Regions from separate parts of the Fictibacillus iocasae genome, predicted to be linked through region 1. Evidence: riboswitches for the same ligand, from Rfam matches in the RefSeq annotation. Region 1 holds a riboswitch; each other region holds the start of a gene.
What was found. A riboswitch is a leader RNA that binds a small molecule or an ion and turns the genes downstream of it on or off. The one in region 1 is predicted to bind cyclic di-GMP.

Region 1 (7,045 bases):
GGCAATAATGTTCCAGATCGCCAAAGTCAGCGAGACCTTTCTCTTTCTTCGCAGCACTGTACCTATCGCCGAACATGATGACTAAAGAGGCGAGTTCCTTAACAACAGGGGCCATTTCCTCTAAATGCAACACATACGAATCAGGATGACGTTCAAAATAATCTTCCTTTATCTTAGTCACTCTCTTTTTCACAGAGTCACGCATATTCTTCACTTTGTCCTTCAGTGCCGTGTCACCGTCAAATCCCCGAACTGTCTTCAGCTTATCAAATTCGAGTTTTTGAAATGCCGCGTACAGCCCGTTCCACGTTTTTGAAGCGGCCAGCAGCTTTTCCATTTCAGACACATCTCCTTCAAGCGCCGGAACATAATGCCCCGGCCCTGAAGGCGACAGCGCCGCTTCAAGCGCTTTTTCCGCATACATCTTTAATCCCGTAAGCTGCCTGGCCATGTCATCAAGCAATTCCATCGTCCATGGAAGATTTTCGATATCATTCCCATTCGTTTCATATAAAGCAGCCATATTTTGAAGCCAGCCTTCCGGATCGGGATGACTCCGGGAAAAATCATACAAAGAGAGCACAAGCTTCTGAAGTTCGAGATCGTTGCGGTCAGAGCTGTACGCGTCAACAAGCGTATAAAACGAATGCTCCTCCCCTTTGCTGTATTCTTCTTCAAACAAGTCGTCCATGACTTCCTGACGCAAAAGCTCTGCCTCGGTTTCGTCCGCAATTTTAAAGCCAGGATCCAGATCTGTCATAAAATAATACTTTCTCAGCACTTCGATACAAAAGGAGTGGAGCGTTGAAATGGAGGCTTTATTTAAAAGATTAAGCTGGCGTCTTAAATGCAAGGATGAAGGGTGACTTTTCAGCTCCTCATCCAGTGCTTCGCCGATCCTTTTTCTCATCTCCGCAGCTGCAGCGTTCGTGAACGTTACGATCAGCAGCCTGTCAACATCCGCATGCTTGTCTTTAATCATGGAAATGATCCGCTCTACAAGGACAGCCGTTTTGCCTGACCCAGCCGCAGCAGCCACAAGGATATTCTCTCCTCTGGCCGTAATGGCCTTCCACTGGTCGTCGGTCCACAGCACTCCCTCAGGCTTTGGCGTCATCGTTTTCAATTCGCCTCTCCTCCTTCTTCACAAATTCTTTCTAAAATAATGTCATCTTTTTCGTTTTTCAATTGCCGGTATGAATTGTCCTCAAACGACTCATCAAACTGGCAGACCGATTTATACGAGCAGAACGTGCAAGGCTTCTTGTTCTTTAAATCATAAGGAGAGATAGCAATATGCCCTTCTGAAATTTCGGTGCCGATTTGCTGAACCGTCTTTTTCACAAACCCACGTAATTGATGAAACTGCTCTTTAGTCGCGATAGAGCTTCTCTTATGAAATCCTTTTTGTGTCAGTTCAACAGGGATAATATCCGATTTCTTATCCATCGTATGATCCATGAGGCCGATCGCCTCCTCTTCTGCGAGCACTAGCCCCTTCATCTTGAACTTTCTGTATGCTTCCTTCTGAATTTCTTCTAATGTCATCAATTTTTTGTTAGCCAACAGTGGATTGTGAACATGGAAATACAGCACGCCTGCCGGAACAGCTTCCTCTCCAAGCCATCTGCTTGAATGTGTCACCGCCACATCTAAATACGTGAGCATCTGCAGGGCAATGCCATAATAGACCTCGCTTAAATTAAGTCCCGTTGAGCTGGATTTATAATCAATAACACGCAGCATAAGGCCGCTGTTCGATTTCGCTGTATCCACTCTGTCAATTCGTCCGATGATCTCCATTTTCGTTCCGTTTGGCAGATCATACACCAGCGGTGGCAGCTCACCGCCTCGGCCGAATCCAAGCTCCAGTCCTGCCGGGGCAAAGCCGCTCGCTCTGGCATGCTCACTTAAAATAAAAGTGGCTTTTCCAACAACATCCTTTAGCTTGCGTTTAATATAGAGCAGCCTGTTGGAGCTCAGCAGTATTTCATGCTGAAGTTTAGGCGCGAGCAGCTCCACCATGTCTCCCGCAATACGAAAAGCTTCATTCTGTGAAAGATCCTGCCACTTCATTCCGCGGCTGTCTAAAAAATCGTTCATATTCTTAAGCGCCGCATGGAAGAGCTGTCCAATATCCGGGGCCTCCAGCCGGTAAATTTCCCGTTCCTTCAGCTTGAGTCCGTATGAAGCAAACTGAGAAAACGGACACGAAGAGAACATTTCCATTCTTGAAATACTCGCAGATATGGTTGAACCATATAATTCTTCGGCAATTGAACGTTCAAGCCGTTCTTCTTGATTTTTAAAGAAAAGTCCCGACATTACGGTAGAAGCAAAATGCCTGATGTCTTTATTCTCAAGACTCCAGTTATAGACAGACCACCAGACATCCGCCATGCCATAGCCCCGTTTCCATTCACGCAATTTTCCGTTCAAATAGGCGACCGCTTTTCTCGGATGCTGAATAAATTCAAGGTCATCCTCCCACTCCGGCTCATTGTTCCAAAGCCTTTCTTTCATTTCAGGGAAAAGAGTGTGCAATCTGGCTATCACCATAGACGGCTGCAGTGTCTTTCCTTCTTCATCAGCCAGAGGATAGGATACATACAGCTTGTCAGATGCGTTCGTGAGCGATAAGTAAATAAGAAACTGTTCATCAAGCAGCTGCCTTCTGCTTGAAGGTGCCAGCTCCAATCCGTTCTGCTCGAGCATTTCCCTGTCACTCTCTGACAAAAGGCCGCCTTCTTTCGGACGTGCAGGCAGCACTCCTTCATTTACACCCAGCAGGAAATGCACTTTTACATCTGTAAATCGCGAGCGGTCCACCGTTCCGACGAGCACTTGATCAAGCGCTGGCGGAACGAGTGAGAACTTCATGCTCTCTAGACCTGTATCTAGCATTTTTGTCCACAAGGATAGAGGAATTTCTTCATCCCCTGTCATTTCCACCATTTCATCGAGCAGGTTCAGCACAGCATTCCATACTTGTCCATGCTCACGCGCTTCCTTCAGCCTGTCGTTTTCCTCCGCTTTCAGGCGCAACGCGTCAAGCTTAGCGGGAATTTCCATTCTTTCCAGAAAATAAAAAAGGGCTGCGCAATAATCTCGGACCGTTTTTCCTGTTTTAAAATCACGTGACAATCGTTTAATAGGTGCAACAATGATTTCTCTTAGCTCGTTCAGCTCGTTTTCCTTTTGCTGGTCAGAATCTGTCCTTGCTGCTTCTCCTTCTTCAAGGCCGCGGATTCGCACATACTTCCAAGGTTTAGGATCTGTCCAGCGGCTCCCTTGAATGCCGAGTGCCAGACAATAGTTTTCCAGCTGATCCATTCCTTTTCTCAGCTCTTTAACCGTTCTTGTACGGTCACCTGGATAAAGAAGATCTGTTTTCACCGCACGAAAAACCGCTTCATATCGCCAGTTCTTGCTGATGATATCCAGCACCGAACGAATCAGCTCCACTAGAGGATGGTGCAGCATCGACTTTTTCTGATCGACAAAGACAGGGATCTCATATTCTTCAAATACCGTTTCAATAACCGATTGATAAGAAGCAGAGTTCCGCACGGAGATGGAAATATCACGAAACCTGTACATTTCATCACGAACAAGCCGCAATATTTCTCGAGCTGCTCCTTCTGCCTCTGCCCGCAATGAAACAGCGGAATAAAGCTTTAAACCCTCTGTATCCATTGATTTAACTTCAGGGCGGGTATCAAAGTGGCGCTCTAAATGAAGCAAAGCAGGTGACTTAAATCTTTCAGGAGTGGCAAGAAGAACATTTTCTTCTATTTTGACACCATTTTCCTTCGCCATATTGACTAACTGGATAAACGTTGAAGATGTCATATGGAATAGATCCAGTTCATGAGGTGCAGCATGATGGCTCTCCACGTCACCAGTCAATGCAACCGTTACTTTTTTGGCGTATTTCATCAGCATCGCAAGCACTTCTTTTTCTTGCGGAGTAAAGGAGTGGAAGCCGTCAATATAAATCTCGCACTCTCGTATGTAGGGTGAATGAGGGATCTTTTCAACAAGTAGACGGAGATAATCTTCTGAGTCAACATAATTTGCCGCAAGAGCGTTTTCCAGTTCATTGTAAATAAGTCCAAGGTCAGAAAGCTTGTCTTGAAGTACATTCTTTGTGCTTTCTTTCCCTGCAAAATACTGAAGCGAAGAAGCATGACCATTCACTTCATCAGGAGTGATGCAATAACGTTTCAACTCTGTCATCATCAGTTCAAGCAACTCATAAAACCCTGTCTGATCAGAGGACTTCTTAAAGATCCTTAACTCTTCACGGCGATGTTCAATGATTTTGCGCAGCATCATATGAATACCTGTACTGGTAATATGCGTTCGAGTCATGCCGCCCATGTCGCCAAGAACCTTCCATGCCAGACGGGAGAAGCTGAAGACTTGTGCCCTTATCATTCCGTTCATACCAGGTGCAGAGGATAGCTTATACTCTGATTGAAACGTCATCTGATCAGGCACTAAATAGATAATCGGTTCCCCTGCTGGATCTTCTGTTAAGCGTTCAATGATTTCATTCATCATCCGCTCTGATTTGCCCGTTCCTGAACGTCCCAGCATAAATCGCAAACTCATTTATCTCACAATCCTTTCGCCCATTTCTTATCTCTACATTATCGCATACTCCTACTCTGAACAAAACATGCGTTCGAATGGAAAAAATGGAAAGTGACGAAATTAAAAGAGGCCGCATCAATAAGCAGATGCGACCTCTAGTAAACGTACAAATCATTTTGGAGAAGATGAAGGATTGCCTTGCAAAAACATAGCATTCGTTGATAGCTTTCACACTTTATCACAACGTATTTTTTTCTATCTTTTTATACTTTTTTTACTGTCATACATTCTTTTGTCCGCCAAATGAAGGTAGTCATCGATTCGTTCTCCTGCATCTGGCTTAAGTTCTATGGCCCCGTATGCAAGTGAAACGTATTTCTTCCAATTACTTAACCTTTTTTCAATCTTGACAGCTGTTTCATAGGCTTCCTGCTCGGTTGCTCCTGGAAGCAGGAAGACAAACTCGTCGCCGCCGAATCGGAAGCCGTAATCAAGAGACTGCTCTTGGGCCAGCCATGCAATATGGCACAGGAGCTCGTCCCCTTTATTATGGCCGAATTCATCGTTTACATATTTAAAATTATTCACATCGAGCATGAGGAGCGTCAGAGGCTGTTCCATGCACGCGGACTCATTAATCCGATCATCCAGGCAATCATAGAAATAGCGCCGGTTATATAAGTTAGTCAACGGATCACGAATGCTGATTTCTTTTAAATCCATGAATTGCTGTGAACAAAAGCCGCTTAAGAAACCGGTTAAAGAATGGTGGCTGATCTCGTTCCAACGCTCCAATACATGGAGCTGGACTTCCATCTCTTCATCCGACAGCACCTTCTTCACTTCCAGCAGGACGGCGTTTCGAATACTTTTGGTAAAGCACCCTAATGAACGGTATGGAATTTTCTGATGCTTCACAAACTGGATACCAGATTGAAAGGCACTTTCCTCTGATTTTTTTAAAAATCCTTTATATCGCCGCTCAGGCAGAAACACGCCTCGACAATTCGCATGAAGCATTTTTTGTACCGTATGTTCATACGGTGTGAGTGATGATGTGAGAAATAAATTAAAATATTTTGCCGTTTTTAGTTCGCCCAAATGATGATCGATCATGGTAGGGATGGCGTCCACATGTTTTGTATACAGCTTTTTCCGCAACTCTTGCCAATACTTTTCTCTGGCCATGTAAATCCCTCAAATCTCTTTGTTTGATCAAACATGTATCCGTGCTGAAACAGCACAAAAAAACTGCTCCCCAAAAAGGAAGCAGCTCTAGCATGCAGCCGATCGTCCCCTTTGGCAACCCGGCTGCCTTCGCTGTTGTTCAGCATTAGACCCGTGGCTTTGCGTCCCATTCTTTCAAATGGTTTGCCTTGAAAAACAAAGGTATAATATTAATTTATAGTGATTATATCCTATACAGGAGGATATTTCCAACTTTTTATCTAGTTCTTTGTACCTTTTTTACCAATTTTACTTATTTTTCTATACCACCTGTACCCGATTCTCACCACATTTAATACATTATATGGGATTTTTATAGGAAAACGGTATAGGGTATGCCTATACAACTTGTGATACGCGGCTTTTAAATCCTTCCATTTTCCACAGTCTTCCTTCACTAAAAAGTCCGAGACATCGACGATCACACCATGTCCATTGGAAATCATGACGTTCTTTCCATGAACATCGTGTGGATACAATCCACGCTGGCGTGCATAATCGAGCGCTGCATCAATCTCATCAATGATCGTTGGCTCAATTTTCATCCCTTTATGAACACAATCAAATAAAGTCGTCCCAAAAATTCGCTTTAACACTAAAAATCGTTCCCCATAATAATAGCATTGGGAATACCCGCGATGTCGGCCTAGGCGGCTGTATACCTCTATCTCGTCCTTTATGCCTTCTTTCGCCCTTCCGTATATCTTTACCACATAATCCATATGATCCGGATGAGCAAAAACCGCAGCATAATTTCCGCACCCCAGCACAATCCACGGCTTTGGATACGTTATCGTTTTGACTGGATCAAACTCATCATCACTGACAATCACAGCCTCTTTATCTAGTGCTTCTGCAAGCTTAATAAATTCCTGCAGCTTCTCTATCATAATCCGACCTCGACTTTCACTTTCCGTTGTTAGACCATTTCTTTCTTAGTGTATACACGGTCAAGCCAAAAAGTCGCCAATTATTTTTCTCACCCTAAGCAAATCGTTAAGTAGAGGGATATTTCTTCAATAAGAAATGCTCAATAAGGGTTTCTGCTTTGTTTCGCAAGTGTACGTTTGGAAACCTCATTACTTCCCGATAGCCTCTAATAAAAATTTCATACTCCGTAAGGTCATCAAGACGTTTTCCGTCCATGACTTTTATTTTCCTTGATAGCATCTGTTTTCTCGTTTCATGCAGCTCCATGCTGATATCATCCATTATTTTT
Region 2 (7,045 bases), on a different contig from region 1:
TAAAAGCTTCTTGTCTTTCAGCATTATCTGTAAAATTTTCAAATCCAAATCCATTAAAGATTGCCTTGAAATTGTCACCTACAATTTGTGCAGCTGCACCGTATGCATATTTTCTAGGAAAAGTACTTAAAATATCTACACCTGGCGCAGCAACATCTACAGAATTATATCCATAATTAGAAAAACCGGCCAGTTGACCATTGTTATCAATTGCAGCTACAGACAGAATATTTGAACAGTCATAATTAGATGGATAATGTTCATAAAAGTCGTTATCTACTCCATCGTTTCCAGCTGCGGCTACAAACAACATTCCCGAATTTTCGATTGCTTCTTTTAAAAAGACGTCATATGCACCTCCGCCCCAGCTATTGTTAGATATTTTCACGCCCATTTTTGTTGCATATTCTACTGCTTGAATAGCACCTTCCGTTGATCCTCCATCAGGACCAAGAAACTTTAATGACATTATTTCTACATTAGGAGCAATTCCCGTAATACCAATTCCATTGTTAATAGAGCCTGCAATTGTACCAGCTACATGGGTGCCATGTTCATCTCCGTCATGTTTGTCAAATACGGTATTATCGTAATGATAGAAATCAAACCCATTAATATCATCTATATATCCGTTATTATCATCATCTTTTCCGTTTAGTTGTTCTTTACTATTTCTCCATATAACATCTTTTAAGTCGTCATGATTAATATCTATACCTGTATCTATAACAGCAACGACATTTTTTTGTAAATTTTCACCTTGAAGATAGTTGACAGTTTCGGGAAGGTTTATATCAATATCTTCTGTACCGGAGTTTTCTTTTATCACTTGTCCCGTATTGTTAAGACCCCATAGCTGATCAAACAATGGATCATTAAAATTTGACTGATAGTACTTAAAATTAGGTTGTACAGAAGCTATTTTAGGATCTTTGGCTAATTTTTTTGCTACTATATTTGCATCTTGTCCACTTGGTAGTTTAACTACATCAGCTTTAATCGATTTTAATTTCGTCTTAAGCTTTAAATTATTCGTCTTATAGAATGATTCTGAAGAAACACCGGATTTCATTTTAATAATAATTTCGTCTTTTATATACATTTCTTTATTTTTATTAGCACCTCTGGTTTTAGCGAGGAGTCTTTGATCTTGAGTACTAGTATCGCGAGGAGACCTATTCACAATTTCCTTTCCTTGTTCGTCATTTGACTTAGCCCACTTACTTTTTTTTATTTTAGCTTGGCCGCTTTGTTGCTGGGCAGTTGGCTTAACAGAACTTTTGGTTTCCTGTGCAAACGTGATACTTGGTAACAGGGTGGATACTGTAAGCAGGCCAGCCATAGTTAGTGAAAATAACCTATTTTTTGTGTTTTGCAAATTTATCTCTCCTTCTTTTTAGGTAAAAAGACTTAGTCTTTTCCAAAGATTATATCGGTAGAAATTTTTGGAATTTAAATAGTAAATAAAAATTCAATGATATTACATATGGCTGGAAGAAAACTAACTATTCCATGACTAGGCTTAAGTTCATCAAACTTAGATCGTAATACTAGGAACATTTAATGTAAGGATGTATTTACACCGTTAATTAATATTTATTCTTTTTATACTGAAATCAATATTAGAAACTTAAAATAGCTTTAAATTTAACCGATATAAATTATACTCAGCCCAACTGAAAAAGGATCGGAAATCGAACGTGCAATTTCCAGATAGGAGAGAGAAAGTGAAACATGTAATGAAATGGGCGGTGTCTGTGTTGACGGTATTCATGGTTACCGTTGCGGCAGCTGCGCCTGGTTATGCGGCGGGGCATTCTGCGTTGGTCAAAAAGTCGGTGGCGACGTATAAGAAAAACAATTATGAGTACAAGCATAAACTTGCTCAGTATACGCCTCAGGGTGATTATTTCAACCTTAGCGGGAAGATTTTTCAAATGTCGCGTATTAAAATGGATGCAAAAGGCATTCCGATGGTGAAGTATTATGACAAATACCAGTACAATCCAGTGACGATCGCACAAATGGGATTGTCTGAGCATGGGAAGTATGTGAGAACCCAAAAGCCGGGGCACATGACGAGATTCCTGCAATATGCGGATGCACTTGTTGCGTATCAGCAGGAGGAGGGCTCGCTTCGTTACGATTTTTATTACGAGATCAAGCATTTAAAGGCGAAGTTTCAGCCAGGCTGGATTTCTGCGATGGCTCAAGGGCAGGCGCTAAGCGTGTATTCGCGTGCGTATCACTTAACGAAGGATGTTAAATACCTGGAAGCAGGTAAGAAGTGTTTGCAGTTCTTGATGAAAGCGAAGTCCAACGGCGGAACATATACGAACATGCGCTCACTTGGGCCAAGCTACAAGCAATACGGATTCTTCGAGGAATACATCACGACGCCCGATAACTTCACGCTGAACGGCTATGTGTACACATTGTTCGGCCTGTATGACTGGATGAAGCTCGGTGTAAAAGAGGATTACGGCCAGAAAAGAGCGCAGCAGCACTTGGAGCATGGCATCAAAGTATTAAAAGTAATCCTGCCAAAATACGATATCGGCGGCTTCACGTCCTATGACCTAAGCCACCTGACGAGAAAGCAGCAGCCTCACGTCGTGCCGATGTACCACGCTGTCCACCTTTACCAGATTTACGGATTGTACACGATTACGAAAGACAAAACCTTCCTCAGCTACCACAAACGCTGGGCGAAATATGTAGATTAATAGACAAGCCCCGAATCAGCGTCTGATTCGGGGCTTTAATGTTATGGTTTACGGATTTCCGAAATGGTTAATGAATCTTTCTGGGAGCTTAGTTCATACAACCAAATCGTACCGGTCGAGTCTTCGGTCACCTTCAGCTCATACCGGTCATCGCCTGTCTGTTGAAAGTGAGAGTAAGTCAAGGGAAGAACGTTTTCAGACGACAATCCTTTTTTATGCTGTTCTTCCGCATTTTTCTTTTGTGAAATATAAACCTCACTTTGTGGCAGCAGGAATGGCTGGGCTTTGCTGAAGTCTCCAGTGTTAACGGCTTCAGCATAGGCTTTAATGTATTGTTTCACAAATTCATACGCCGTTTTTTCCTCGACGGAGGCAACAGACGCCCCCTCAACATAGGAATCCGCATACACTGTTTCCGTCACGAGATGTTCTGCCTGTTTCTTGGCTTTTTCCAGGCTTTCCAATTTGCCCTGCAGCAGCTGAAACGGAGACATCAGCATGACGAGGGCAACGAGACTGACCGCCAAGGACCGTTTCACCGAGAGTCCAAATAGCAGCCAGGCGAAGATAAATGCGAAAACACATGATAGTACAATGGTTACAGCCCCAAACCTCGTCACATACTCCAACAACTTGATCGTCCTCTCTTGTCCAAACCGAAACTTCCCCCGTTATATCGGGTTATTTCAACAAAAAATGAAATGAAGAAAATGTAAATGATATGTAAATGTAAAGAAAGTTACAATTTTTGTTACATTAGTATAATATTATCATGTGTTGTGGTAATTATTGGTATAGTATGAAAAAGGCAGTTCATCACAATAAGAGCAGGGGGAATAGTTCAATTGAAGGAGTTTTATAAGACAGCCGTTGTGCTAACAATCGCTGCGGTCATGTTATTTTCGATGGCCATTCCGAGCTACGCCGCAGATTATTCTGCACTCGTCAAAAAGTCAGTTGCTACCTACAAGAAGAACAACTACCAATACGCCCACAAACTCGCTCCCTATACCCCGCAAGGCGACTATTTCAATCTCAGCCAAAAAGTTTTCCAAATGTCTCGAATCAAAATGGACGCCCAAGGCATCCCAATGGTGAAGTATTATGACAAGTACCAGTACAACCCGGTTACAATCGCCCAGATGGCACTCTCCGAACACGGCAAGTATGTCAGAACAAAGAATGAAGCAAACAAAGCCCGCTTTCTCAAGTATGCGAATGCTTTAGTGCTATACCAAAAGCCGGACGGATCGCTTCGTTATGATTTCTATTACGAGATCAAGCATCTTCGCGTGAAATACCAGCCTGGTTGGTACTCAGCTATGGCTCAAGGCCAGGCGCTGAGCGTATATTCAAGAGCGTATCACTTAACAAAGGACGTCAAATATTTGGAAACAGGGAAAAAATGCCTCGCGTTCATGACCCGCGCCAAGTCAAGAGGCGGCACATACACGAACCTGCGCGCACTCGGAAAATCGTACAATGAATACGGATTTTTTGAAGAATACATCAGCAACCCAGACAATTACACACTGAACGGATTCGTATACGCCATGTTCGGTCTTTATGACTGGATGAAGCTTGGCGTAAAGGCAGATTACGGCCAAAAGACGGCGCAGTACTATTTGCAGCAAAAAGGACTGATCGCAATCAAGAAAATTTTGCCAAAGTACGACATCGGCGGCTTCACATCCTACGACCTCAGCCATCTCACCATGAAACAGCAGCCGCACGTCGTCCCGATGTACCACGCGATTCACATCTTCCAAATGCACGCCCTATACACGATATCCAACGACAAAACCTACCTCACCTATTACAGACGGTGGGCGGGGTATGTGAAATAAAAGAGATGATGAGAGAAGCTCTAGCTATTGTGTTTGCTGGAGCTTTTCTTTTTTTAATGAACCCATTAATGTTTGGGCTTAGCGTAAACACCTACAATTAGCACAGATCTAAAGGTGGAAAAATAGCCTATATATTTTAGTGTTTACATAGGAAATAGGTTCCATTATACTAAGTGTATAGTAATATTTACCTTTAATTGAATAATTATGAAAAAGGCAAACTTTTCGAAAGGGAAGGACGCAAAGCCGTGAGTCTAAGGCGTTTTACGCTATGATCGTCAGGTTGCCATAGTTCTTAAGTATGCTGTGGCTGTTTAGCCATGGCTTTTTTGTTTGGGAGGTTGATAGAAATAGGAAGTTATTAAAGTAACAAAACAACGAGGGGGAGTCTAAAATGAAATGCTATAAACATTATGAAATGGACGCGGTTTCGACATGTACGGTTTGCGGAAAGGCATTATGTCCAAATTGCAGTGAAAAATTTACCTATCCATCATGCGATTCGTGCGTACTAAACCAAGTAAGCGAACAGAAATCCATATTAATTCGTAATGCCATTATTATGACTGTATTATTTGCCTTTGGATTAACAGAAGGCTTTATGTTAGCTATTGCATTGGCAGGTGTACCGTGGGGATGGAGTGCATTGAATAAGATTACTCCAAATATCTTTCTATTCATGCCATTAATGGGCTGGGTCATCTATTTCTTAATTAAATTAGGATTGTCTATGGTAATTGGAGTATTTGTACTTCCATTTCAGGTAATGAAAATTGTAAAGGGTCTAAAAGAAGCGAAACAACTCGCAGAATACACAAATGCCGCATAACGTTAAACAAAGAATCAGTTAATAACAAGGAGGGTACATGATGTTTAAATTAAACAAAATCGTTATTACACTAACTGCACTTACTTTTCTTCTCATTTCTATCTTCCAAGTTGAAAACGTACAAGCAGCAAATGGAGTCCTAACTTTTGTCTCTGGTTCACTTACTGAACAAGAACAGGAAAAAGAGTTCTTTTTCACAGTGCCAAGTGCAGGGAGGGTATCCATTGACATCACTTCTTATGTAAAATCAACCACCCACTTCAAATTATATGACAGCAACAATGTTAAAGTTTTTGGAGACTACTTTACAAGTTCTTCTTCTACTCCAGGTAAGCATAACGACTGGGTTGATCTTGAGGCAGGGACATACCGCTTGAAGGTTGGAGAATACAATGAATATTTGAAGCATACAGGTGATTTCACACTTCAAGTGTCTTTTTCACAGGCTGGTAATAATGAAGCAGAGCCCAATAATGGTACTGTTGAAGCTCAGCCTCTTTTCTATAACAAATCTGTTACAGGTTTTTTATCTTGGAATGACTCAGTAGATGTTTATAAATTGACTGTTGATAAAGCGGGAAGAGTACATGTGAATTTATCATCATTCGTGGATTCTACTACCACAATTAAAATGACCGATGAAGAAAACGAAAAAGTATTTAGTGATTATTTTAATGGCAGTTCCCTCTCCCCTGCTAAATATAACAATTATGTCGATTTAGAACCGGGGAATTATTACATATCTATCTATAACAATTCAGAATATACTTTAAACACTGGAAAATATCAGCTTACAACAAGCATTAATTATGCTGGAAATAATGATACCGAACCGAACAACGGTACAGTAGAAGCGCAGTCCATCACCTTTTACCAGCCAATAACAGGATTTCTGTCTTGGAACGATTCATCTGATTTTTACAAGGTTTCAGTTCAGAGAACAATGGAAGTCAAAGTAGATCTTACTTCTTACGTAGATTCAACAACGTCAATTGTTGTGTATGATGAAGAAAACAATAAAGTAACAAGTGATTACTTCAGCGGTGATTCACAAAATCCGGCAAAGTATATTGAAAGCATTACCTTGAAACCAGGAAATTACTATATAAAAGTGTTCAATAACAGTGAGTATACTTTGAATTCTGGTAAGTATAAACTTACAGTCACAGCGCCTAGTCTTCTTCCAAATTTAACAGTAAGTCCGGTAACGAACTTAACTACCAAAGTTGTAGGGAAAACAGCCCCATATACTGAAGTAGTGTTAAAGTTAGCAGGAAAAGATTATAAGACGGCTTCTAATCATAAAGGCGATTTCTCAGCTAACATTCCTAAGCAAAATGCGGGTGCTAAAGTGGAAATCAGTGCAAAGAATCTATATGGAACGAAAAATGTAACAATAACGGTAGTTGACAAAATTGCCCCTGCGGCTCCTGCAGTGAATGGAGTAAAAGCTACATCAAAAACGATTTCTGGTCGGTCTGAAGCAGGATCAACCGTTTATGCTCAAGTGGGCAGCAAGATCATTGGGGCAGGCAAGGCTGATGCAAAAGGGAAATTTAGCTTGAAAATTAAAAATCAAAAAAAGGGAACAACCATTGTTCTATTTGCTAAAGACAGCGTAGGCAACAAAGGGAAAACAATAA
Region 3 (7,045 bases), on a different contig from region 1:
TGTGCGGCGGCATCAGCCTCAGCACGAGCATGATTCCGAGCGGAAGCAGGATCAGGTCATCAAGATAGCCGACCACCGGGATGAAATCAGGAATCAGGTCGATCGGGCTGAACGCATAGGCTACCACTAAAATCGCGGCTGTTTTTGCCATAAGCGGTGTTCGCGGATCGTGATACGCGAGGTATAGGACGAACAGCTGCTGCTTCAGCTCGCGCGCTTTTTGTTTCAGTTCGGTAATCAAGTTTGCCTCCGCCTTTCCATGTACAGAAAAAAACGGCGCCGCATATTCTGCAGCACCGTCTGTGAGTTTATCTTACGCGTTTAAAGAAATACAGAGCCACAACTATTACCGCTAGTATAATGAGAATCTTCATCATGTGCAATCACCCTTTCAGTCATTTAGCTTCGTTTCGCTCTCTGCTATTTTGATTCCCTTTTCTCGAGCATTTTAATCGGATAGGAAGAAAAAACGGCTGTTCAGCACATTGTCTAGAAATAAAATTGTTTTTTCGACAGAATTTGCCGTACAATGAGTGTATATTATATTGTTGACAGTTATGGGGTGAATAGATGGGCCAGATCATACCTTTTCCAATGCCGCTTCCAAAAGTGACGCTTACGAAAGAGGAAAGCGACGAATATTATGAAATAAAAGATGCGATCGAAAACGCCCAGGACGAGCAAGACATCGTACAGCTGCAAACGCGAGTACGCGCCCTGCTGGAGAGAATTGAAGAACGCCAGAAAAATTAACACCCTCCGTACGATAATTTCGTGCGGAGTTTTTTATGCCAAATGTAAAAGCGATACGTGCTTGGAAATCCGAATAAATGCAGCACCACCGCATTCAGGCGCCAGCCCTCTTACATAGCCGTTCGTCATCCCGTAGTCCGCAACGTTCTTGATTTCAGATGCGCCGTGTAACGAGGTGCCCAGGATGCTTTGTTTATGGTCATAAGCGCCGTGAAAAAAAGCTTGTGATTCGCGGACAGCTATAGCACTGGCGCCATGAAGCTTCTCAGATACCGGAAAGACGGCCGTTTCCTTGTTTTTGTAGGAAAACCGGACAAGCGGAAACGAATGATAAGGGAAAAGCCAAATGTCATCATCATCACCCGAACAAACAGCATAGCAGTCATCAATGATGATTTCTTTATGGTTGTGGTGGTTGAAAGAGTACAGAACATCGCCCTTTAGGCTGAACAGCACGCCCCCCCCAGTAGACACTCCTTCCCCAAACACGCCTTCATCAAAATAACTGATCCAGATCCCGTCCCGAGTGACCACGATATCCTGAATGCAGCTGCCGCCATGAAAACTATCCTGCACGCCGTCTGTGAGGGAAACGATGTGAACATTCTTGTCATCGGCATTTTTTGGTCGAGTGTCCGCAAGTACGATAGTGTCAGCATTCATCCAACGGACTTTTGAAAACGATATGGAGAGCGAAAGAGTAAGCTTCTCGCGGCTATGATAAAACGAACGGCGGCGGTTTCTTCGTTCAGCCACAATAACCCCGTACTCCGCCCGATAATCGGCGTCGATAATGGTAGCCGGTGTTTCCGGTGTATGCAGAACTTTTTCTGTAAATAACATAGAGGAGAGTTCCTTTCTATGGAGATGAACAGCCGCCAGCATGTTGTGCTGACGGCTGTTCGCTCGTTATTTTTTAAAATACCGCTTGCGCCAAAAGAAGAACGCGGCGGCGCCTGAGAGCATGAAGGCAACGCTGAGCATGATGCCGAACGCATGCGGGTTGTGCTGGTACGGAATCGGAATGTTCATCCCATAAAAGCTCGCGACCATCGTCGGCAACGCCAGTATGATCGTGAACGATGTCAGAAAACGCATCTCCAGGTTCAAATTGTTCGAAATAACCGAGGAGAACGCATTCGTCAGCCCTTTTAGGATGCTGCTGTAGATCTGGCTCATTTCGATCGCCTGCTTGTTCTCGATGATCACGTCCTCCAGCAGCTCGCGGTCTTCTTCATACATTTTCAAAAAGTTCATCCGCAGCAGCTTTTCGAGTACCGCATCGTTCGATTTTAAAGAAGTCGTAAAATAGACCAGTGATTTGTCGAGACTGAGCAGCTCGAACAGATCCTGGTTTTTCAGCGTCTGCCGCAGCTCCCGTTCGATCGTGTCGGTCTTTCGGTTAATCTGGCGCAGGTAGCGCAAATAATATTGCGAAATCAGCTGCAGCAGCTGAAAGATAAAGCGCGTTTTCTTAAACGTGTAAAAGTTTCGAACCTTCTTTTTCACGAACATTTCAATGATCGGATTTTCTCTTAAACAAACCGTAATAAAATAATGCTCGCACGCAATCATGGCGAGAGGGAAGGTATCGTAAGCGTTCTGACCGTTCTCGTCCTGCTCGAGCAGCGGGATATCGACGATTACGCTGACGGTGTCGTCTTCCTTTTCAATGCGAGAACGCTCTTCTTCATCGAGTGCGTCTCGCAGGAATTCCGGATCGATCCCTGTTGCGCGTACAACAGCTTCAATCTCTTCCGGCGTCGGAGCGATCAAGTTGATCCAGCAGCCTTGCTCAATCTGCTCAAGCTCTGTCAACGAATGATGTTTATTTGATAATATTTGCAGCATGTTAGAGAGACCTCCTTGCCTATATCACTCCCTCACTATACCGCTAATTTCCCCCTGCCAGCAAGGTGGCAAACCTGAAGTGCGGGGTCCGAAGTGCGGGGTCCGGTACCATTTCCCAAACACTTGGGAAATGGTACCGGACCATGGTCAAAGAACCTTGCTATAAGTGGAGAAGAGTGATCGTGTCCTTGCCATATGGACAAAAAACAAGGATTGTCTTTTCGGCGTACCGTACCCCATAATGAAAATAAAGGTTATTTTTAACAGAGGAGATAAAATATGGGGTGGATAAAAAAGGGGATTGTGCTAGGCGGTGCCCTGCTATTTCTAGGAGGATGTGCAGGCGGAGTGGAACCGGCGGGGAGCAGCACAGAGGAACATCAACAACCGAATCATTCAGAAGCAGAGAAGGACACAAATAAAGGTAAAAATAATGAAGCCCATCAACCAGATTTGTCAAAAGAGCGAGAGCAGGATAAGGGAACGAGCCAAGGTGATGATGAGGATACCGTTACTGAGCGAGCGCTCGTTCAGAAATACAGCAGCATCCAACCACGCCAATGGGGAGAGAACGTCACGGGTGTTAAAACGGCACTGAACACCCAAGAAAAAGTGATCGCGCTCACCCTAGATGCCTGCGGCGGTCCAAACGGAAGCGGCTACGATCAGCTTTTGATCCAATTTCTTCAGCAGCAAAAAATTCCCGCCACGCTGTTTGTAAACAGCCGATGGATCGATGCGAACAAAGAGGCTTTTCTTGCCCTTTCGCGTGATCCGCTGTTTGAAATCGAGAACCACGGCACCGAGCATAAGCCGTTATCGGTGAAAGGCCAGTCGGCATATGGTGTAAAGGGGACAGAAAGTGTCGCAGAGGCTGTACGAGAAGTCATGACAAATGAAAATAAAATCCTGGAACTCACGGGAAAAAAGCCGAAGTATTTCCGCTCGGGAACGGCATATTATGACGAGGTGGCGGTCCAGATCGCAAGTGACCTTGGAGAAACAGCTGTCAACTATAATGTGCTAGGCGATGCAGGCGCGACCTTTACAAGTGAACAAGTCAAGTCAGCACTGCTAGCGGCTCAGCCGGGCTCCATCGCGCTGCTGCACATGAACCAGCCCAAAAGCGGTACCGCACAAGGCATCATTCAAGCCGTGCCGCTGCTCATCGAACAAGGCTTCCGCTTCGTGAAGCTGGAGGATCATAGCTTAAAATAAAAAAAGAGGGGGTCCGGTACGCGAAGTACCGGACCCCCTCTTTTCTATAGACCTATTGAGTGACTGCTTTTGCTGCATTGATGCGTCCGTGTTTGAAAAGTGTACCGGACCCCGTTACTTTATCCGCTGTTCCTTCAAGTGCTGTGCGGATCTGTGTTGCGTTCTTGCCCTGTGATGCGAGCAAGCCTGCTACACCTGCGACAACAGGTGATGCCATGCTTGTTCCGCTCAGGTTCTCGTACTTTCCGCCAGGAACTGTAGAGTAGAGGCTTACCCCAGGTGCCGCTACATCAACCCATGGCCCATAGTTAGAGAAGTAAGCGATCTTGTCGTTTTGATCTGTCGCCGCTACAGCGATCGCTTTATCATAATACGCAGGGTAGCTAGGAAGCGGTGTGCTCTCGTTACCCGCTGCCGCTACAACGACTGAACCTTTGCTTGCCGCATAGTTTACGGCATCTTCCAATGTTTTCGTTCCGACCGCGCCGCCAAGGCTTAAGTTGATGACCTGCGCACCGCTGTCTGCCGCATGACGGATACCTGCCGCTACATCATCAAGCGTTCCGCTGCCGTCCGCGTCAAGTACTCGCTCGGCTAAGATCTGCACGTTGGGCGCAAGGCCAGCCATTCCGACTCCGTTGTTCGTGGATGCTGCTGCAATCCCCGCAACGTGCGTGCCGTGCTTGTTTTCATCCATCGGGTCGTTGTCATCAGTAACAAAATCCTTGCCTTTAATGACCTTTCCGGCAAGATCCGGGTGGTTGTAGTCCACACCTGTATCAACAACGGCGATTTTTACCGTTGAAGAACCGCGTGTCACATCCCAGGCCGCTTCTGCTCCAACCTTTTGAGGAGCATATTGCTTTGTCGAATAATCAGGATCATTCGGCACATAGCTTGCCTTATATGTCACATTCGGTTCCGCGTACTCGACGTTCGGGTTCGCTTCATATTCCTTAACCGCTTCAGCCACGCTTCCATCGGTCACAGTCACAACAGAAAAGGCACTGTATTTTTCTTTAAGGGAATCATCAAGCTTAGAGATAAGTGATGACTTCTCAGTAGAAGAAACACCTTCTTTGTATTTTACGATAATTTCTTTCGGTGCTTCCTTTGAATCGGATTGCTCTGGTATAGAAGCTGCTCCCGCTTGAGTTGGTGCAGCAAGTCCAACCAAAAGTGCTAGAGAAGTATAACCTGCAGCGAAACGTTTTAGCATGACTGATCACTCCTTCTGTTTGATTGCTTTCAAGGTTAACACAATCTCAAAAAGGGAAAAGGGGTTCGATATAAAATTAACAAACCCTTTAAATTATCTTAAAATAACACTAAAGTAACGAAATATTCAGAAAAATAATGTGTGACCTTCGAAACCCGTGTTAAAATTCGACTATAGAAAAAACAGGTTTTGGATAATAGACGAAATTTGGAAACGAGAAAAAAGGTAAGAAATGACTAGTTTAAAACCGATTCACAACGTTGGGGCACAACGTCGGGGTCCGGTACATCTCCATCTCCAACCCCGTTTTAGCACCATTATGGAAAAAAGTACCGGACCCCGAACGTGGATCTGCCACAAAAAAGCTGCCGGCACACTGCGGCAGCTCATTTCTATTATTTAATTACTTCAGCTGGCTTTTCAGCTGGTTCACCAGATTCTTTTTTGTTTAAGTTCGTGATGCTTTCGGCGATGAGCCTTTTAACAGCTGCATACTTTTCATTTCCTGCTTTAGTAATGGATGCATCAAGGGTGACACCTTTTTTCTTAGCGTCGGAAACCAATTTGTTCATCTGGTTTTTCACTTGATACAGCTGGTTATCAAGAGACATCAGCTTGTTTTCAAACTCCTCGAAGCGTGATTCCTCTTCCTCTTCACAGCAGTCCTCTTCCTCGCAATCTTCATCTTCCTCGTGATGATCGCACTCTTCTTCTTCATCCTCTTCCTCGTCATCATCAGAAGATGCTTTCACAGGTTCTGGTGCAGGGTTTGGAACAGGAGTCGGATTGGGAACCGGAACTGGCTCTGTTGGCGGTTCTTCTTTAGGAGGCTCTGTCTTAGGCGGTTCTTCTTTAACAGGCTCTTCTCCATAATACAGCTCGATCTCTTCATTAAGAGACTTAACCTTTGACTCGATTTGAATAAGCTTTTTGTTCAGCTCGCGATATTTATTGGTGTACTGCTTTTTTAGTTCAGCTTTCTTTTTTGCTTCATCCTGCTTCTTTTTTTCGTGGCCTTTTTTCTTGTTGTCTTTCTTTTTCTTCTGTTCTTTCTTTTTTTGCAGCTCGTGCTTCGAACCATTTTCCTTCGCGTACGATCCAGCAGGCGCGCCAAGCATGACAGCGAGTGCAAGAACAGCCGCAGCGAACTTCATCATTTTCTTTTTCATTACCTCATCCTCCTTAAGGATATAAAAATGTGGTAAAGGCAGCTGGCTGGCGTAGGCGATTCTGTGTGTGCCCTTAGCCCCTATAGCTTTGTGCCGCCAGATTTCTCTGGTTTTACCGATATCAATATTTTACAAATAAATAAAAAATATGGAAATAGTACAGGCGACCTATTTCGACAAAAACCGTATACAGGGTTTGTATATTTGATTTTTTCGTATTTTCGGGGTCCGGTACAATCGGGGTCCGGTACCATCTCCATCATTCAACGCCATAAAGCAGCATTTGAAAGAAGAGTACCGGACCCCAGATGTGTACCGGACCCCAGATGTTCCAGATGTTTTATTCCTACAAAATCTATCAAAATAGACCCATTGCATTGAGGCTAGGACAGGCCTTACACTAATTGTATGAAAATTCAAACTTTTAGGAGGCTGTTATTTTGAAAAAGAAGAATCTGATTAAGATGCTTGGCTCGGCTGCGCTTGTGATGACATTGGCTCTCCCAACCTTTAGCGGCGGCACACCAGACTACACACCGAGAACGGTTCAGGCACAGAGCTTTGATGCGAAAGTAAAAGCGGATGAGTACTTAAAGAAGAATGCGGCGCAATACAACCTTAACGCCGATCTTTCTGGTCTTACATATGTCACGACGATTGAAGCGAACGCTGGAACGTACGTCCGTTATCAGCAAACGGTGAAAGACAAACCCGTTTTTACCAATCAAGTGACGGTTACGCTCGATAGAAACGGCAAGGCACTTATGGCGGTCTCTGATTATACGTCTTACTCGAAAGTGGAAGAGCCGAAGCAGAACATCACAAAAAGCGAGGC

Region 2: linked by a shared signal. The riboswitch ahead of ACFQPF_RS15690 (B-box zinc finger protein) and the one ahead of ACFQPF_RS08550 (GGDEF domain-containing protein) in region 1 are both predicted to bind cyclic di-GMP.
Region 3: linked by a shared signal. The riboswitch ahead of ACFQPF_RS07115 (hypothetical protein) and the one ahead of ACFQPF_RS08550 (GGDEF domain-containing protein) in region 1 are both predicted to bind cyclic di-GMP.

What each region holds. Positions count from the first base shown of each region.
Region 1 covers NZ_JBHTCP010000014.1:41,054-48,098, reverse strand. Annotated here, with positions in the region: gene addA (helicase-exonuclease AddAB subunit AddA) at 1-1,117, opposite strand, end outside; gene addB (helicase-exonuclease AddAB subunit AddB) at 1,123-4,617, opposite strand; gene ACFQPF_RS08550 (GGDEF domain-containing protein) at 4,855-5,787, opposite strand; cyclic di-GMP riboswitch class I at 5,898-5,985, opposite strand; gene ACFQPF_RS08545 (serine/threonine protein kinase) at 6,048-6,716, opposite strand; gene ACFQPF_RS08540 (YhjD family protein) at 6,823-7,045, opposite strand, start outside.
Region 2 covers NZ_JBHTCP010000049.1:125,435-132,479, reverse strand. Annotated here, with positions in the region: gene ACFQPF_RS15710 (S8 family serine peptidase) at 1-1,378, opposite strand, end outside; gene ACFQPF_RS15705 (D-glucuronyl C5-epimerase family protein) at 1,728-2,726, shown strand; gene ACFQPF_RS15700 (TcaA NTF2-like domain-containing protein) at 2,768-3,346, opposite strand; gene ACFQPF_RS15695 (D-glucuronyl C5-epimerase family protein) at 3,572-4,573, shown strand; cyclic di-GMP riboswitch class I at 4,779-4,864, shown strand; gene ACFQPF_RS15690 (B-box zinc finger protein) at 4,968-5,402, shown strand; gene ACFQPF_RS15685 (Ig-like domain-containing protein) at 5,440-7,045, shown strand, end outside.
Region 3 covers NZ_JBHTCP010000013.1:88,530-95,574, reverse strand. Annotated here, with positions in the region: gene ACFQPF_RS07145 (YkvA family protein) at 1-241, opposite strand, end outside; gene ACFQPF_RS07140 (hypothetical protein) at 571-753, shown strand; gene ACFQPF_RS07135 (hypothetical protein) at 787-1,596, opposite strand; gene ACFQPF_RS07130 (magnesium transporter CorA family protein) at 1,663-2,604, opposite strand; gene ACFQPF_RS07125 (polysaccharide deacetylase family protein) at 2,884-3,822, shown strand; gene ACFQPF_RS07120 (S8 family peptidase) at 3,875-5,041, opposite strand; gene ACFQPF_RS07115 (hypothetical protein) at 5,437-6,210, opposite strand; cyclic di-GMP riboswitch class I at 6,245-6,337, opposite strand; gene ACFQPF_RS07110 (M36 family metallopeptidase) at 6,699-7,045, shown strand, end outside.